Regions from separate parts of the Brevibacillus sp. HB1.4B genome, predicted to be linked through region 2. Evidence: predicted binding sites of a transcription regulator. Region 2 holds the regulator's gene; the other holds the start of a gene.
What was found. Region 2 encodes CtsR, which represses protease genes until heat stress. Its sites were predicted from a motif close to ATGGTCAATAAAGGTCAAACA; they were not measured.
Positions count from the first base shown of each region.

Region 1 (8,679 bases), on a different contig from region 2:
GTATAGTAAGTGAATCCCAATTCAAAAAAATTCGTTCCATAGTCGGCCAGTTTGAAGTAGAATCGCATCTAGACACATGTATTTTGTTGGGCTTACTCGGCGTGACGCTGAATATTCCGACAAAGCGCAAAAAGGCCTCCAAAGTTGATGACTGGCAGTTAACGATAGAATGACAAAGGAGAAATAGATGTTTCAGAACATTTTAGATTTCTTAATGGAATACGGCTATTTGGGAATGTTCATCCATTCTTTTGCAGACGCAGTCATCTTTCCCGTTCCTGCCTTCTTTCTTCAAGTGCCACTCAGTCTCGTAGATCCTTCGCAGGCATTGTGGATTGCAACGGTAGGCTATGTCGCTTGTCTCTTAGGGACACCCGTTGGTTATTTTATCGGTAAAGTCCTAGGCAAATCCGTTCTGTACAAAATCCTCAAGAAGGAATGGATTGATTCTGCCACAGCGATGTTTCAAAAGAAGGGCGAAGTCGCGATCTTCATCGGTTCATTTACACCGATTCCGTTTAAAGTATTTACAATCATGTCAGGTTGCTTGAAATTCCCGTTGTGGAAATTGCTTGGGTATGCGGCAATTGGACGGGCAGTCAAATTTTACGCAGTCGGATTTTTGTTTTATTTTTACGGTAAAATGGCGGAAAATATGGTCCATAACGTTTCTCTCTATATATTCCTCATCATGGTGCCGCTCATCTTGGTCGGATTATGGGTGAAGAAAATTGTCACCAAGCGCCGCCAGCTGAAAATGGAAAACGCTGGCGTCAGCAATGGCATCAATGAGAAAGTCCTGAATAAATAGCAAAGAAACCCCAATTCACACATTGGGGTTTCTTTTTTTACGCCTGTTATGCTTTTTTGACACGAATGCCTTCCTCTTCTACATCAATCAGCATCGCTGTCACATTGTCTTCTTCCATCACCAGATCCGCAATGCCATCCTCGACATATTGCTGAATTACACGGCGCAATGGACGTGCCCCGAAGGAAGGGTTGTAGCCCAGCTCAGCCAGCTTTTCTTTTGCAGCATCTGTCACGCTGATCTCCATTCCTTGCTCAGACAGATTGCCCCTAACATCTTGCAGCAGCAGATCGACGATTTTGACCAAATCCTGTTTTTCCAGATGGGCAAAGGAAATGATCGAGTCGAAGCGGTTTAGGAACTCTGGCTTGAAGTATGCCCCCAGAGAATCCAGCACGGTGGCAGGCTCGGGCGCTTTTGCTCCAAAGCCAACAGAGATTTTACGCTCGCTCACGCCGGCATTGCTCGTCGCAATGATGACCGTCTCCTTAAAATTCACCGTACGGCCCTGACTGTCTGTTAGACGACCATCCTCCAGAATTTGCAGGAACATGTGCATCACGTCCGGGTGTGCTTTTTCGATCTCATCCAGCAAAATGATGCTGTACGGGTTGCGGCGAACGCGTTCTGTCAACTGACCTGCTTCTTCATGACCAACGTAGCCAGGAGGAGAACCGATCAATTTGGATACCGAGTGCTTCTCCATGTACTCACTCATATCGAGGCGGATCATGGAATCGCGGGTACCAAACAGCTCCTCTGCCAATGCTTTGGACAATTCTGTTTTCCCTACGCCAGTCGGACCGACGAACAGGAAGGAAGCAATCGGTCTGTTTTTCGGTTTCAGACCTGCACGACTGCGTCGAATCGCCTTCGCGACTTGTGTGACCGCCTCGGATTGACCAATGACTTTTGCTTCCAAATGAGCCGCTAGGTTTTTCATTTTCATCTGCTCATCACTTTGCAGCTTCGTAACAGGAATCCCCGTCTTTTGCTCGATCAAGGCTTGGATGTCCGAGACGTCGACCTGGACGCGTTGTTCCTTGCCCTCAATCTGATCCAGCTTCTCTAAAATGCTTGCTTCCTCGTCTCGCAGACGGGCAGCTCGTTCGTATGCCTCTTGCTCCGTCGCTTCCTTTTTCTCCTGATTGATTTGCGCCAGCCGCTCATGCAGTTCTGCCGTATCAACCGCGGAGGACCTCAGGTTCAAACGCGAGCCCACTTCATCCATGAGATCAATCGCCTTGTCAGGCAAGAATCGATCCTGAATGTAACGATGGGAGTATTCCACGCTGGCACGGATGACATCATCCGAGTAAGCGACTTGGTGGAATGCTTCGTATTTCGGACGTAATCCTTGTAAAATCTCGATGGCTTGTTCTACGGTTGGCTCCTTTACCATGACTGGCTGCAGGCGGCGCTCCAGAGCTGCGTCTTTTTCAATCACACGATACTCTTTTAACGTAGTTGCCCCAATCAGTTGCAACTCACCGCGAGCCAGTGCAGGCTTCAGGATGTTCCCTGCATCCATTGATCCTTCCGCAGAGCCTGCTCCCACCAGTAGATGAATCTCATCCACAAACAGGATGACGTTTTTGCGCATTTGCAGCTCGGCAATCACTTGCTTCACTTTTTCCTCGAACTGTCCGCGAATTCCCGTCCCTGCAACCAGAGAGGCGACATCTAAAATGTACACCTGCTTGTTTTTCAGCTTGGTCGGCACTTGCCCTTCCGTAATACGCAAGGCGAGGCCTTCCGCAATCGCCGTCTTCCCGACTCCCGGCTCCCCGATCAGAACCGGATTGTTCTTATTGCGTCGGTTCAAAATCTCAATGACACGCTCAATTTCCTGTTCGCGTCCAATCACAGGGTCAATCAGTCCAGCACGTGCCGCATCGTTTAGATTACGTCCCAGGTCATCGAGGATGCCTCCACCACGCTCTGGTGCTTGTGGTTGCGTTTGGCTGGAAGATTTGCCCGGGTTCATCGGGCCTTGGGCAAAGCCTTGCAGGAACTCATCCAGTCCAGAGAAGGAGGAGAAAGGACTAAAGCCCATACCCACTCCCATTTTGTTGGTCAGCTTTGTCTGGCAGTCTTTGCACAGATCGTATTTTTGTTGCTGATTTTGCACGCGTATATGAACAGTCACAGTTGCTTCTCGTTGTTTGCAGATTTCACAATGCATATTCAATCCCCCCAAAAGCGTTGTTTTGGAATTCAGAAGATCTTTGACCTTTCCTGACCTTCGTTGACTTTATTATAGTTTGACCTTTTTTGACTTTCAAGAGGGATTGTTTGGTTTTTTACACTTTGCCCTTTTGCAGATAGGGAACGATTGAAAGTAACCCAATAACAGCTAAACAAGCGCCTATCCACAATGGTGAAACAAGCCCATAGCCACTGCTGATCCCGATCCCGCCTAAGGAAGAACCAATGGCAACACCCAATGTAATAAAGGAAGTATGCATAGTGTTTACCATTGTCCCACTGCCTGCTGTATTCATCACTCGTGCGATCATGGCCGGATTCATCGCGACACCCGTCAACCCAATCAGAACAATGGATAGCACAGCGATCCATTTATTTTCGGCGCCTACGGCAAATAGAACCAATGCCGCTAAGAGTATGCTTAATCCCGTTACAAGGATGCGCATGGTAAAACGATCAGCAAGTCTGCCAATCACGATATTTCCGATCACGGTCGCGATACCATAAAGGGCAAGCAAATACGGGATACTCGCATCCGAAAATGCCGTTACATCCGTAAGAATCGGAGTAAAATAACTAAACGCTGCGAAGGTACCGCCAATGATCAGCATACTCGTTACATACGCGGCCCAAAGGTGTGGATTTTGAAAACTGGCAAGCTCATCCTTTCCGTTCATCTGGTCTTTTTGTACGAAGGAAGGAAGCAACCATTGGATCAAGATCCCTGATAGCAATACGACAACGGCAACAGCCCAAAAGCTCATTCTCCAGCCGAAATATTGTGCAATCACGGTTGTCAGAGGGAGGCCGATGACAGTAGCAATCATTAAGCCTGCCAAAACAATCGAAGCTGCCTTTCCCCGTGAATGAGGGGGAACCAAGCTGGCTGAAATACTAACGGAGATACCAAACGCTGCGGATGAAGCAATACCTGTTAGGATACGTGCAAGCATCATCGACTCGTAATTCCAAGCCATGGCTCCCAGCGATTGGCCAATAAAGAAGACGGCAACCAAAGAAAGCAGCGCTTGTTTTCGGCGAATGTGCAAGAGAGTTGCTGTTAGGATCGGGCCACCTATCACCATTGCTCCTGCATACGCCGTAATAAAATACCCGATGGATGGGATCGACACGTCGAAAACATCGGCAAGCTCGTTCATCATACCTGCCACCATAAATTCAGAAGTCGTCATCGCAAAAATCGCTACCGCTAACAAATAAATCATCGACGGCATGAAGGAACACTCCTCTATTTATTATTGTAACAATCGGTACAAAAATAACTCAAAAAAAGAGCGCATTACGCGCCGAAGATAGATTCCATGGTGCCGTTCATGATTTGTTCAGCCAATGTCCGATTTTGTGTAGATGTATTCAACACACGGAAGCCGTAGTAACTGCTTAAAAATAGGCTAGCCAAATCCACAGCAGATCGTTTTTTGGAGATTTCGCCCGTTCGCAAGCCTTCCTCCATCACTTTTTCCATGGTTTGCTTCAAAAGTTCAACATGTCTGGAGACTATTTCTTCAATCTTGGGATCGTCTTTTGCCCGTTCCAATCCCGCATTGATCAGCAAACATCCTTTTGGATTCGTAGATTCAAAGTCTTCCACCAATGCCCAAGCTAAAAAATTTTGCAATCGTTCTTTCACAGAACCCGGACTTTCCAATAATGCCCGCTGTTCACGAATTCCAGTTTCGTGATAGTGTTCCACCACTGCTAGATAAAGGTCCTGTTTGCTGCCAAACGTATTGTACAAGCTGCCTTTACCTAGTCCAGTATCACTGCATAAATCATGCGTAGAACAACCATTGTAGCCTTTTGACCAAAATGTCTTCATGGCCACATCTACAATGGAAGTGTAATCAAAATCACGAGGTCTGCCGCGTTTGTTCAACGGAATCCTCCTTTCGTTTCCAACTGTTATGGAAATCTTACACATTATGTACCGTTCGGTTAACAAATGAAATGTCTGCAACTGTAAACCATACCTATAGAAAAAGCCCATTTTGAAAATCATCTCTCAAAATAGGCTTAATCATTGATTATATCGACTCTACATCTGTCACTGTTGGAATAACGTAAACTCTTCAGCTAAGTTGACCTTCTCCATCTATCGTCCCCATTAAAAAGAGTATGCTTGTACTTCTTCGAAAGTAGGCAGGGATGGTTGAGCACCGTTCCTTGTTACGACAATCGCTGCTACTTTGCTGGCGAAAGTGGCCGCTTCCGTTTCTGTCATTCCTTGTGTGATCCCAACTGCAAAAGCTGCCGTAAAGGAATCACCTGCCGCAGTTGTATCCACTGGTTCTACGCGGAATGCCGGGATATGGGTTGCCTCATCGGCGGTTACTAAGAGAGCGCCCTTTTCCCCCAACGTTACGATGACGCGCTTTGGTCCACCAGACAAAAGCTTTTGGGCTGCGGCATGCACTTCATCTATCGTGGATACAGGCATTCCCGTGAGAATAGAAAGCTCTGTTTCATTTGGGGTTAAGGTATGTACATGGGTTAATAGCTCACTGGATAGCTCGCGTGCAGGTGCCGGATTTAAAATGACCAGCTTGCCGAGTCGAGCAGCCTCTTTGACGGTATATTCCACGACATGCATCGGGATTTCCAGTTGGAGCAATACGATGTCACTGTCCTTTAAAATAGACTGATTGTCTGCAATATGCTCGGTGCTGACGAGCGCATTCGCACCCGGAACGAGCACGATGTTATTTTCCCCGTCATCACTGACATTGATAAAAGCCATGCCTGTCGTACCCGAGCATTTGATCCCCTCTATGTGAACGTGCGCATCCGTTAACCCTCCCAGCATAACCCGGCCGTTCTCATCCTCTCCTACCATTCCAATCATGGAGACATGCGCACCCAGGCGAGACGCTGCTACCGCCTGATTCGCTCCCTTTCCACCCGGGATCAGCTCGAAGTGATGGCTTGCGATCGTTTCTCCTGCTCTGGGCAAATGATGTACATGGGTTACGAGATCCATATTAATGCTTCCTACTACTGCGATTTTCACGACGAGCCCTCCTCGTTCCATCTCGAACATGATCATTCTGTCGGTTACAAAATAGTGCTTTTCATCCGAGAAGTCAACGTATTTTCTCAGGATTGTTCCTAAGAAGACTTGGAGCGCAATGCCTCCATTGGATATAATGAACAAATCTTCTATCATCCGGAGGTAACCAGATGGAGCCGATTATCCAACATCCTTGGAACATTGATGAGCAAGAAGCTATCAACTTACAGCGACAACTAGCCCAACAAGTGAAAAAAGAAGATCAACTAGCGGACGTACGCTTTATCGCTGGAGCAGATGTCGCCTATCATGCCGAGTCTGATTTGTTAGTTGCTGGTGTCGTGATCCTCGACGCTAATTCCCTGCAAGTCGTCGAGTCTGTCGTCATTCAAGACACCGTCGAATTCCCGTATATTCCCGGCCTGTTCTCTTTTCGAGAGCTGCCTCCGTTGGTGCGTGCATTCAAGGAGCTAAAAACAACACCGCAGCTTGTCGTCTGCGATGGACAAGGAATCGCTCACCCACGAAGATTCGGACTAGCCAGTCATTTGGGCGTCCTGTTTGACATTCCTACCATTGGCTGTGGAAAAACGAGACTGCTAGGCGAATACGAAGAACCCGCACAGGAAAGAGGCGTGTATTCCCCTTTGATCGATCAGGGTGAAATCATCGGTGGAGTCTTGCGTACACAACCGAATATCAAACCGATATTCGTCTCGATCGGACACGGAATCTCTTTGCCAACTGCATGCGCATGGATCACCAAGCTCTCTCCCAAATATCGTTTGCCCGAAACGACGCGGCAAGCGGATCAGCTCGTGAATAAAGTATCGGCAAAGTTAAATAACAGCCGCTAATGGAGTGTCGGCCATACATTTTCATCGTGCTCATCCAAGACTGCTTCAATTAGATCTCCTTGGAACACGACGATATACCCTCGTGGAAGTGCCAATGCTTGCAAAAGAGACGGACGTAGCTTTAGCAGTTGGTAAACGTAGTATGACTCAAGCTGATCGCTTTCTACTTCGCCTTCCACAGGCCCGAGATACCATCCGGAGTCACCTTTTCGAACATCTTCTGCACGCTGCAAATAGACATGTTCTTGTTCAAATGCACCTTTTGCCACCACGATTTTATCTTGGAACAAAGCAGCTTCCCCTTCTGCTCGCACGGTTTGCAAACAGTTGTTTTGCGCCATTTGCACGACCAAGGACACAGACAGGTCAGAAGTTGTTTCGGAAAAAGGATTCTCGTCGTAGTCGGGTGCCACGATTTCCATATACCCATCTCGTTCGAAAACCAGCAGAATGGTCCAGCCTACCTGAATTTTCGCACCGTTCTTAATAGGACCAGTCTCGTCTTCTACATCGGCGAATACGTCCAACAGAAAGTCTGCTTGCTTCACCAAAAACTCTTTGCAGTTCACGACAAACGTTCGGTTATGAATCTGTTTAGAGCGTTTGCAGAGTCGGGACTCTTTCTCAGCTGACATGGACCTCTTCCTTTCTGCGTGATCGGAATTGCTACTATCTTCAGGATATCACGAATAGGAGAAAAGCTCCGTTACACATTTGCTACAAAGGTTGGAAAAATGAGCTGACGAATTTCAACACAGTCTTTGATCGTATCTATGACGGTTCTTGACTTGGTAATTTAAGGAAAAGGAGCAGCAGCAGACAAAGGACGTTGTTTTGTCGTCCTTGTCTCCCGCTGTCTTGATTGTTACAAAGAAGTTATTTGGTGCCGAGTGGTACTGTCAACAGCTCCGCCAGTTTGACCGCATTCTCTCCTACCATGCAGCTGTAATGGTTACCGGCGATTTCTGTCACTTCCAGTTCTCCAATGCATATATCTTGCCAAAAAGCGATGGTCTCTTCGCTCGTGCTTGGCAAAAATTGAAACGGCTCGCGAGCCAGCAGGAAGCGAATGTCTCCCATATAGGGCAAAGGAGTATAGCGAGCAGCTTTAAAGCTCTGCCCAAACACTTTGCACAGGCCCTCTGCCATTTCCACTGGCATCTGTTCCCCTGATGTTTTGCCTAGCGCATGGACATAAGCAGTGAAGCGTTCTCTTCTGTCAAACGTGGATAATTTGCGGAATATCTCTCCCACCTGGTCTAGCCCATCATCTCCACTGATGGTGCACGCTGAGCCTTGCGGGATGCAATCCCCGTGTTTTTCTACGAGCTGCAAAATCGCCCGGGAAAAATCATGCTCATCCACTTTTCCAAAACCAGCCTGTTCCAGCGTAATGTTCAGGTTTGGAACAAAGAGTGCCTCAATCAAGAGATCATCATTCACTTCTGTCAGGATCGGAGGAATGTCGATCAAAACCAAGTCCAGAAGTGGGACGCCCTGCTCCCCAAGTCTTCTCGCCACTTCAATGGCAATCAACCCGCCCAAGGAATAGCCGATGAGCTGTACAGGCCTTTGCTCTCCTTCACGCAAGACGTCGATCAAGCATTCGGCATAATCATCGGCCACAGTTTCTATCAGCTCAGACGGTTCTAGTTCGCAATAACGTTCGCTGTCGTCAATGGCGACCCCGACGATGCTTCCTGTCTGCTGGGCTTTGAGCTGTTCAATCAATGGGCGAAAACTGTCCATCGTCCCCAAAACGGCATGGAACACAA
Region 1 is NZ_JABSUT010000012.1:55,110-63,788, forward strand. Features, by position in the region: gene HP398_RS25035 (YqaA family protein) at 188-811, shown strand; gene HP398_RS25040 (ATP-dependent Clp protease ATP-binding subunit) at 858-2,996, opposite strand; gene HP398_RS25045 (MFS transporter) at 3,115-4,254, opposite strand; gene HP398_RS25050 (TetR/AcrR family transcriptional regulator) at 4,320-4,916, opposite strand; gene rbsK (ribokinase) at 5,145-6,047, opposite strand; gene nfi (deoxyribonuclease V) at 6,218-6,904, shown strand; gene HP398_RS25065 (immunity protein Imm33 domain-containing protein) at 6,901-7,539, opposite strand; gene HP398_RS25070 (non-ribosomal peptide synthetase) at 7,781-8,679, opposite strand, start outside.
Region 1: a site for CtsR is predicted at 3,037-3,057, ahead of HP398_RS25040 (ATP-dependent Clp protease ATP-binding subunit). Genes of this name have one in related genera too.

Region 2 (8,679 bases):
CCATCCATCCTTCGTGGATTAATCACCATATCAATTATTACTTCATCGGCCATGAACAACTGTATTACTTGTTAGACGTTTATCGTCAGGATCATCAAAAATTCATTCCGATGGGCATTCCCATTATGAAAAAATTCAGCTTACCATTGGACCCTGATTTGATTCGGCAAAAGCTGGGCCTCGCTCCTGGACAAAAGAGCATTATTCTTTCAGGGGGCGGATTGGGTCTCGGCTCGATGGAAAAGGTATTAGATGGTCTAGAAGAGATTAACATTCCTCTGAAAACTTTTGTGTTAACAGGGACAAACGACAAGCTGTACAATAAAGTGATAAATCGTACGTATCGCCATGAAGTCGTTCCACTAAAATTCATCAATAACTTCCATGAATACTTGGAGACGGCTGATTTAATTGTCACCAAATCAGGCGGACTTACATCAGCTGAAGTAATGAGTAAACGGGTACCCATGATTATTTACAACCCTCTGCCTGGACAAGAAGAGAGGAACAGCCACTTTTTGCTCAATAATGGATGTGCGGTACATGCCAATCTCTCGGAGCAATTGATTTACTTTATCGATGAACTATTGCATAGCCCGTCCAAGGTGGACTATATGCGTAGAATGGGACAGAAAATTTCAAAGCCAGATGCTGCACAACGAATTACCGAGTTTATCATGGATGATATGAATATGTTGTCAAGAGAAGTAGAATAGCTGCCTAGCCAGACAAAATGGAGGAACCCATGACTGTACCATTCGCCATATTATTTGATATGGATGGCACGTTACTGCAAACAGAAAAGCTATCGACCCCCGCATTTATTCGAACGTTTGACCAGCTTCGTCAACAAGGGCTATGGCAAGGGGAAACCCCTGACGAGCGTGAACTGATCAATGTACTGGGAATGACGATCGAGCAGATCTGGGACAAATTGCTGCCGGGCGCGAGTGAGGAAGCCATTCGCTCAGCAGACGCCTTCTTGCTAGATAATGAAATCCAATTACTCAAAGAAAGAGTGACCGAGCTATATCCGGATGTAAAATCAACCTTGGAAACACTGCGTGAGAAAGGATTTGCTTTGTTTGTAGCAAGTAATGGGCAAGAAGAGTACATCGATGCCATTTGTCAGGAATACGAGTTAAAGCCGCTGATGACCGATCTGTACTCAGCCGGCCGATTCCGTACGCATTCCAAAAATGACCTGGTTGCAAAATTGTTGTCGGATTACAAAATCGGGCAAGCCATCATGGTAGGAGATCGTCACTCCGACGTGGAAGCAGGCAAGACAAACGGTTTATTTACCATTGGATGCGACTTCGGTTTCGCCAAACCAGGGGAGCTTGATGGGGCAGATGTCATCATCACCAGCTTCACTCAGCTACTGAATCATTTGCCAGCAATCGACACCAATACACAAGAACAAACATAAACCATTCCTCAGGGAGTGGTTTTTTTGTTGATCATGTCCAAGTTTCAAGCGACCTTCTTTTGCCCACACTAGAATGTGTAAGGGACACTTGCGGGCACGCACTAAACCCATTATAATTAACGTCAAAGATAGTCAAAGTCAATAGGTAACCTCATAAGAACATACACAGAGGAATAGGAGGCGATGACTTGCGTAACATCTCGGACATCATTGAACATCACTTGAAAAGCATCATTACAAACAGTCCCAATGGATCGATCGAGATTCAGCGTAGTGAGCTTGCCGACCATTTTCAATGTGTGCCGTCTCAGATCAATTACGTCATCAATACGCGCTTTACCGTTCAAAAAGGATACATTGTAGAGAGTAAGCGCGGGGGCGGCGGGTATATTCGTATACGCAAGGTGCAGATTGTCAGCAAAGCACGCTTGCAGGAATTGCTAACAGAAGAACTGATTGGTGAGAGCATCAGTCAGAGCGTGGGAAATGCGATCGTAGAAAGACTAATGGAAGAAGGATTAGTCAACATCAGAGAAGCCACCTTGATGAAAATCGCTACCTCGCGAAATGTATTGACGCTAGAAGCTGAATTGCGGGATCGTTTGCGGGCAAATATTTTAAAGCAGATGATCGCAGCAATCTTGTTGAAGTAAAAGGAGGTATGATGTTATGAACTGTGAGGAATGCGGAAAACGACCGGCGACACTTCATTTGACGAAAATCGTCAATGGCGAAAAAACCGAATACCATATTTGCGAGCAGTGTGCTCATGAAAAAGGGGACGTCTTTACCGGCTTTCACAACTTCAGCATCAACAATCTCCTGTCAGGACTTTTAAAATTTGATCCCATGCAAAAGAATGGACGCGAAACGGCAACGAATAAGCCGCTTCAATGCGAAACATGTGGACTCACATATTCTCAATTTAGTAAAAGTGGACGATTTGGCTGTAGTGATTGCTACACCTTTTTGGGTGACCGACTGGACCCCCTTTTCCGCCGGATTCACGGAAACACACAGCATAGTGGAAAAGTACCAGAGCGTACCGGTGGCAAATTGAAGATCCGTAAAGAGCTGGAACAACTAAAGCAAGCACTGCAAAGTCATGTCGCAAGTGAAGAGTTCGAGAAGGCAGCAGAAATGCGTGATCGAATTCGAGCATTGGAACAAAAAATGGCCCAATCGTAGCAAGGGAGGTTAGCTGGTTATGTCCCAAAAGCAGTTTATGCAAAACCCGTGGAGCAATTGGATGAAAGGAGAAGGTCCTGATTCCGACATTGTCATTAGTACACGGCTGCGTATCGCCCGTAACCTGCGCCAGCACCCCTTTCCGTTATTGGCAACGGACTCGCAGGGCGAGGAAGTCGTCAGAAAGGTAACGGAAGTAAGCGATTCGGAGGCAATGCGCAAAAGGCATCAGCTTCAGGTCATCCAGATGGATCAAATTAACCCATTAGAAAAAAGGGTACTCGTAGAAAAGCATCTGATTAGCCCTCATCTGGCAGAGGAATCTCGCAAAGGTGCTGTATTACTTCGTGAAGATGAGTCTGTCAGCATTATGGTTAATGAAGAAGACCACATTCGAATACAGGTACTATTACCCGGGTTTCGTTTGAACGAGGCATGGGAATTAGGTACGAAGATAGACGACATTTTTGAGAAAAACTTGAACTACGCTTTCGACGAAACACGAGGATATCTGACAAGCTGCCCAACCAATGTGGGTACGGGTATTCGTGCATCTGTAATGCTGCACTTGCCGGCTCTGGTGATGACGCAGCAGATCAGCAGAATTTTACAGGCAATTAATCAAGTTGGTCTAGTTGTTAGAGGAATTTACGGAGAGGGCAGCGAAGCTCTAGGGAATCTTTTTCAGTTATCCAATCAGGTCACACTGGGGATGTCTGAGTCAGATATCCTTTCCAATCTCTACGGTGTAGCCAGACAGATTATTGAGCAAGAGCGTGTGGCACGTACTTATTTGCTGGAGCATACCCGGGTTTCTTTAGAGGATCGGATTTTTCGGTCGTATGGCATCCTGATGTACGCTCGCACAGTAGAGTCAAAGGAGGCGGCTCAGCGCCTGTCCGATGTACGTTTGGGGATTGATCTAGGTATTATTCCAAATGTATCTCCGCTCGTCCTAAACGAACTGTTGGTCACGACACAGCCGGGGTTTTTACAACACCACGCTGGACAAAAGCTCACTCCGGACCAACGCGACGAAAGAAGGGCACGGCTGATTCGCGAACGTCTGCGCGTAGTAGAATCACAAGAGTAATCGTAATGGTATCACGCAATTGTTAACCATATAGAGAAAAAACACGGTTATACGGAGGTGTACGATATGATGTTTGGACGTTTTACAGAACGAGCACAAAAAGTACTGGCGCTTGCCCTGGAAGAGGCGGTTCGTCTCGGACACAAAGATATTGGGACAGAGCATGTGCTGCTGGGACTCATTCGAGAAGGCGAAGGGATTGCGGCGAAGGCATTGCAATCACTTGGGCTTGGCCTCGATAAAATCCAGAGTGAAGTGGAGTCGTTAATCGGGCGAGGAACAGAGCAGTCCGGTAGTAATTACACACCAAACTATACACCTCGCGCCAAAAAGGTTATTGAACTGTCAATGGACGAAGCCCGCAAACTGGGTCATACCTATGTGGGGACTGAACATATTTTGCTTGGCTTGATCCGTGAAGGAGAGGGCATTGCTGCGAGAATCATGAACAATTTGGGCGTTAGCCTGAACAAGGCACGTCAACAGGTGCTCCAGCTCCTTGGCAGCTCGGAAATGATGGCATCTCATCAACCGTCTGGAGGGAACCCAGCGGCGAATACGCCGACATTGGACGGCTTGGCAAGGGATCTGACTGCAATCGCTCGTGATGGCGGACTGGACCCTGTCATTGGTCGCCAAAAAGAAATCGAGCGTGTGATCCAAGTACTTAGTAGACGTACTAAGAACAACCCTGTTTTGATTGGGGAGCCTGGCGTCGGGAAAACAGCTATCGCAGAAGGTCTTGCCCAAAAAATCGTGAACAACGAAATTCCAGAGACCCTTCGTGATAAGCGCGTCATGACACTCGATATGGGAACCGTTGTTGCGGGAACCAAATATCGTGGTGAGTTCGAAGATCGTCTGAAAAAAATCATGGACGAAATTCGCCAAGCAGGAAACATCATCCTGTTTATTGATGAGCTGCACACCTTGATTGGTGCTGGTGGAGCAGAAGGCGCAATTGATGCCTCCAACATTTTGAAGCCTGCTCTGGCACGTGGCGAGCTACAGTGCGTGGGTGCCACTACGCTGGATGAATATCGCAAGTACATCGAAAAAGACGCGGCACTGGAGCGTCGTTTCCAACCGATTCAGGTTGATGAACCGACACCGGAGGATGCGATTCGTATCCTGCATGGCCTTCGTGATCGTTACGAAGCCCACCATCGTGTCAAAATTACCGATGAAGCAATCGAGCAGGCAGTAAAACTGTCTGACCGCTATATTACGGAACGCTTCCTGCCTGACAAGGCTATCGACTTGGTCGACGAGGCGGCCTCCAAAGTTCGCTTGCAATCCTTTACGGTTCCACCAAACCTCAAAGAGCTGGAGGGACGTCTGGAAGAGGTACGCAAGGAAAAAGACGCTGCCGTACAATCACAAGAGTTCGAGGAAGCAGCAGCACTTCGCGATCAGGAGCAAAAACTGCGTGAAGAACTGGATAAAACGAAAAAAGACTGGAAAGAGCGCCAAGGCCAGCTGAACATGGAGGTTACGCCAGAAGACATCGCGCAAGTAGTGGCGAGTTGGACGGGTATTCCTGTATTGAAGCTGAAGGAAGAAGAAACAGAGCGTTTGCTGAAGATGGAAGAGATTTTGCACGATCGCGTCATTGGTCAAGATGAAGCAGTCAAATCCATCTCGCGTGCAATCCGCCGTGCCCGTGCTGGTTTGAAAGATCCAAAACGCCCGATCGGCTCGTTTATCTTCCTAGGACCTACTGGTGTGGGTAAAACTGAATTGGCTCGTGCCGTAGCAGAGACGCTTTTCGGTGACGAGGATGCCATGATTCGTGTAGATATGTCCGAGTACATGGAGAAGCATTCCACCGCTCGTCTGGTCGGTGCCCCTCCTGGCTATGTAGGCTTTGATGAAGGCGGTCAGCTGACCGAAAAAGTGCGTCGCAAGCCTTACTCCGTCATTTTGCTGGACGAAATCGAGAAAGCTCACCCAGACGTATTCAACATCCTGCTACAAGTATTGGATGATGGTCGTCTGACAGACTCCAAGGGACGTACCGTTGATTTCCGCAACACGGTTGTCATTATGACTTCCAACGTCGGAGCAAGCATGATCAAGAAAAATACGACGCTCGGCTTCACGACCAACGATTCGGAAAGAAAGTACCAGGATATGAAGGACAAAGTCATGGATGAGCTGAAAAAGAGCTTCCGTCCTGAGTTCTTGAACCGTATCGACGAAGTCATCGTGTTCCACTCTTTGGAGCAAGAGCACATCGAGCAAATCGTATCTCTCATGACAGAAGATCTGCGTAAACGTTTGAAAGAGCAAGACATTGATTTCCAATTGAGTGAAGAGGCCAAGAAAGTATTGGCAAAAGAAGGCTTTGATCCGGCCTATGGTGCGCGTCCTCTGCGTCGTGCTATCCAGCGCCACATCGAGGATAATTTGTCCGAGGAATTGCTCAAGGGCACGATCAGTAAAGGCGATACCGTCAATATCGAAGCCGAAGAAGGCAAGCTGGTTGTTAAGCGCCTCGAAAAAACGAAATCATAAGCTGGATTGAAACGTAATAGAATGCCTCCTGATTCGGGAGGTATTCTTTTTTTGGGTGCGTAATTATGATAAAAGTAGAGAAAGAAATCCAAGTGAGGGTGCGACTATGTCAAAGTATAAAACGAAATACGCGTGTCAAGAATGTGGCTATGAATCGCCAAAATGGATGGGAAAATGCCCGGGGTGTAGCAGTTGGAACACCTTGGTGGAGGAAGTGACCGTAAAAAATCCACATCGTCACGAAGGGATGAGCGGCGGCCAGCGCCAATCTGCGATTCCATTGACTCAGGTAGCCAGTGAAGAAGAGCCACGCATGGATACCACGATCGGAGAATTGAATCGTGTTCTTGGTGGAGGACTTGTTCCGGGTTCACTCATTTTGGTTGGAGGAGACCCCGGAATCGGAAAATCGACATTGCTTTTGCAGACATCTTTTGCCTTGGCTCATCAAGGGGCAAAGGTTCTCTATGTATCTGGAGAGGAGTCGGCAAAACAAATCAAAATTCGCGCGGATCGACTCCATTTGCAAACGCCGCCGATGTTTGTATTGGCAGAAAATGATTTGGATTTGATCGAACAGCATATTAATCAAGTAGACCCGGATGTGCTAATTATTGACTCGATCCAGACCGTGTTTCACCCGACGATCCAATCGGCTGCTGGAAGTGTCGCACAAGTGCGGGAGGCGACTGCCCAATTGATGCGGATTGCAAAAGGGAAAGGAATTGGTACCTTCATTGTCGGTCACGTTACCAAGGAAGGCTCCATCGCCGGACCGCGTATGCTTGAGCACATGGTAGATGCTGTTCTCTATTTTGAAGGGGAGCGCCACAATACGTTTCGAATTTTGCGCGCCGTCAAAAACCGTTTTGGTTCGACAAACGAAATCGGTATTTTCGAGATGAAGGATCGCGGTTTGGAGGAAGTGGCGAATCCGTCTGAGATATTTTTAGCAGAGCGTCCATTTGGTGTTGCGGGTTCCACGGTCGTAGCCAGCATGGAGGGCACACGTCCCGTTTTGGTTGAGCTACAAGCACTCGTTGCCCCGACCAGCTTTGTAACCCCACGGAGAACGGCAACAGGGGTCGATCATCAGCGTGTGGCGATGATCATGGCAGTGTTGGAAAAGCGTATGGGCATGATGCTACAAAATCAGGATGCATATGTAAACGTAGCAGGTGGGGTCAGATTGGATGAGCCAGCGGTTGATTTGGCGATTGCCGTAAGCATTGCAAGCAGTTTCCGTGATCACGCTACCAATCCGCATGATGTCGTTATCGGAGAAATTGGCTTGACTGGTGAGGTGCGCGGTGTCTCTCGTATTGAGCAACGAGTACGAGAAGCACATAAGTTAGGCTTTAAGCGTGTTATCATCCCGGAGAAAAACATCCGCGGTCTGGATGCGCCAGCAGATATTCAAGTGATTGGTGTGAGTAATATTGCCGATGCGTTGAACGAGGTGATAAGGAGGTAGGAGTGGGCATGCAGGGGAACATCAAAAGAGCTCCGCAATTCGGTGATGTGCTTCGTCTCGTGGCACCCGGCACACAGCTTCGTGAAGGATTGGAAAATGTTTTACGGGCCAAAACCGGGGGCTTGATCGTCATTGGGTGCGGTCCAGAGATGAAGACGATTGTCGATGGCGGTTTTTCCATCAATTGTGATTTTTCTCCTGCCCATTTGTATGAATTAGCGAAGATGGATGGGGCGATTATAGTAAGTGAAGACGCAAAACGTATCCTGTACGCGAATACGCAAATCTTCCCACCCTCCTCAGTCCCCACGAGCGAGACGGGGACACGGCATCGTACAGCGCAACGGACAGCCATTCAAACGAATCATCTGGTCATTGCTATCTCTCAGCGTCGCAATGTGATCACGTTGTACCAGGGGAATTTCCGGTATGTCTTAAGTGAAATCAGTGTCATTTTGGCCAAGGCGAATCAGGCTGTATCTACCCTTGAGAAATACAAGGCCGTTCTTGATCAAACATTGACGAATCTTGGTGCGTTAGAATTTGAGGAGCTCGTAACTCTACACGAAGTTGCCTCGGTTTTGCAACGGATTGAGATGGTGTTACGTATTAAGACAGAGGTCTCCAAGTACATATGTGAGCTAGGGGTAGAAGGAAGGCTCGTCAGTATGCAGTTGGAGGAATTGGTTTCAAACATTGAGGAAGAGGCACACATGCTTATTCGGGATTATTCCCGAGATCCATCCTATTCACCTGATCTCGTGTTGCGGGACATGAAAAAATTAAACTCGGAGGAAATGCTGGAACTCACTTCTTTTTTGCGAACGCTAGGGTATTCCTCCAATGCCAGTATGCTGGATGAATCCGTTTCCCCTAGAGGTTATCGGATCCTGTACAAGATCCGGCGTTTGCCCGTTACGATCATCTCAAATCTGGTAGAGCATTTTCATCATCTGCCGCGAATCATGATGGCAA
Region 2 is NZ_JABSUT010000019.1:616-9,294, forward strand. Features, by position in the region: gene HP398_RS29120 (UDP-N-acetylglucosamine--LPS N-acetylglucosamine transferase) at 1-716, shown strand, start outside; gene HP398_RS29125 (HAD hydrolase-like protein) at 746-1,432, shown strand; gene HP398_RS29130 (CtsR family transcriptional regulator) at 1,621-2,085, shown strand; gene mcsA (protein-arginine kinase activator protein McsA) at 2,102-2,620, shown strand; gene mcsB (protein-arginine kinase McsB) at 2,640-3,713, shown strand; gene HP398_RS29145 (ATP-dependent Clp protease ATP-binding subunit) at 3,780-6,230, shown strand; gene radA (DNA repair protein RadA) at 6,337-7,704, shown strand; gene disA (DNA integrity scanning diadenylate cyclase DisA) at 7,713-8,679, shown strand, end outside.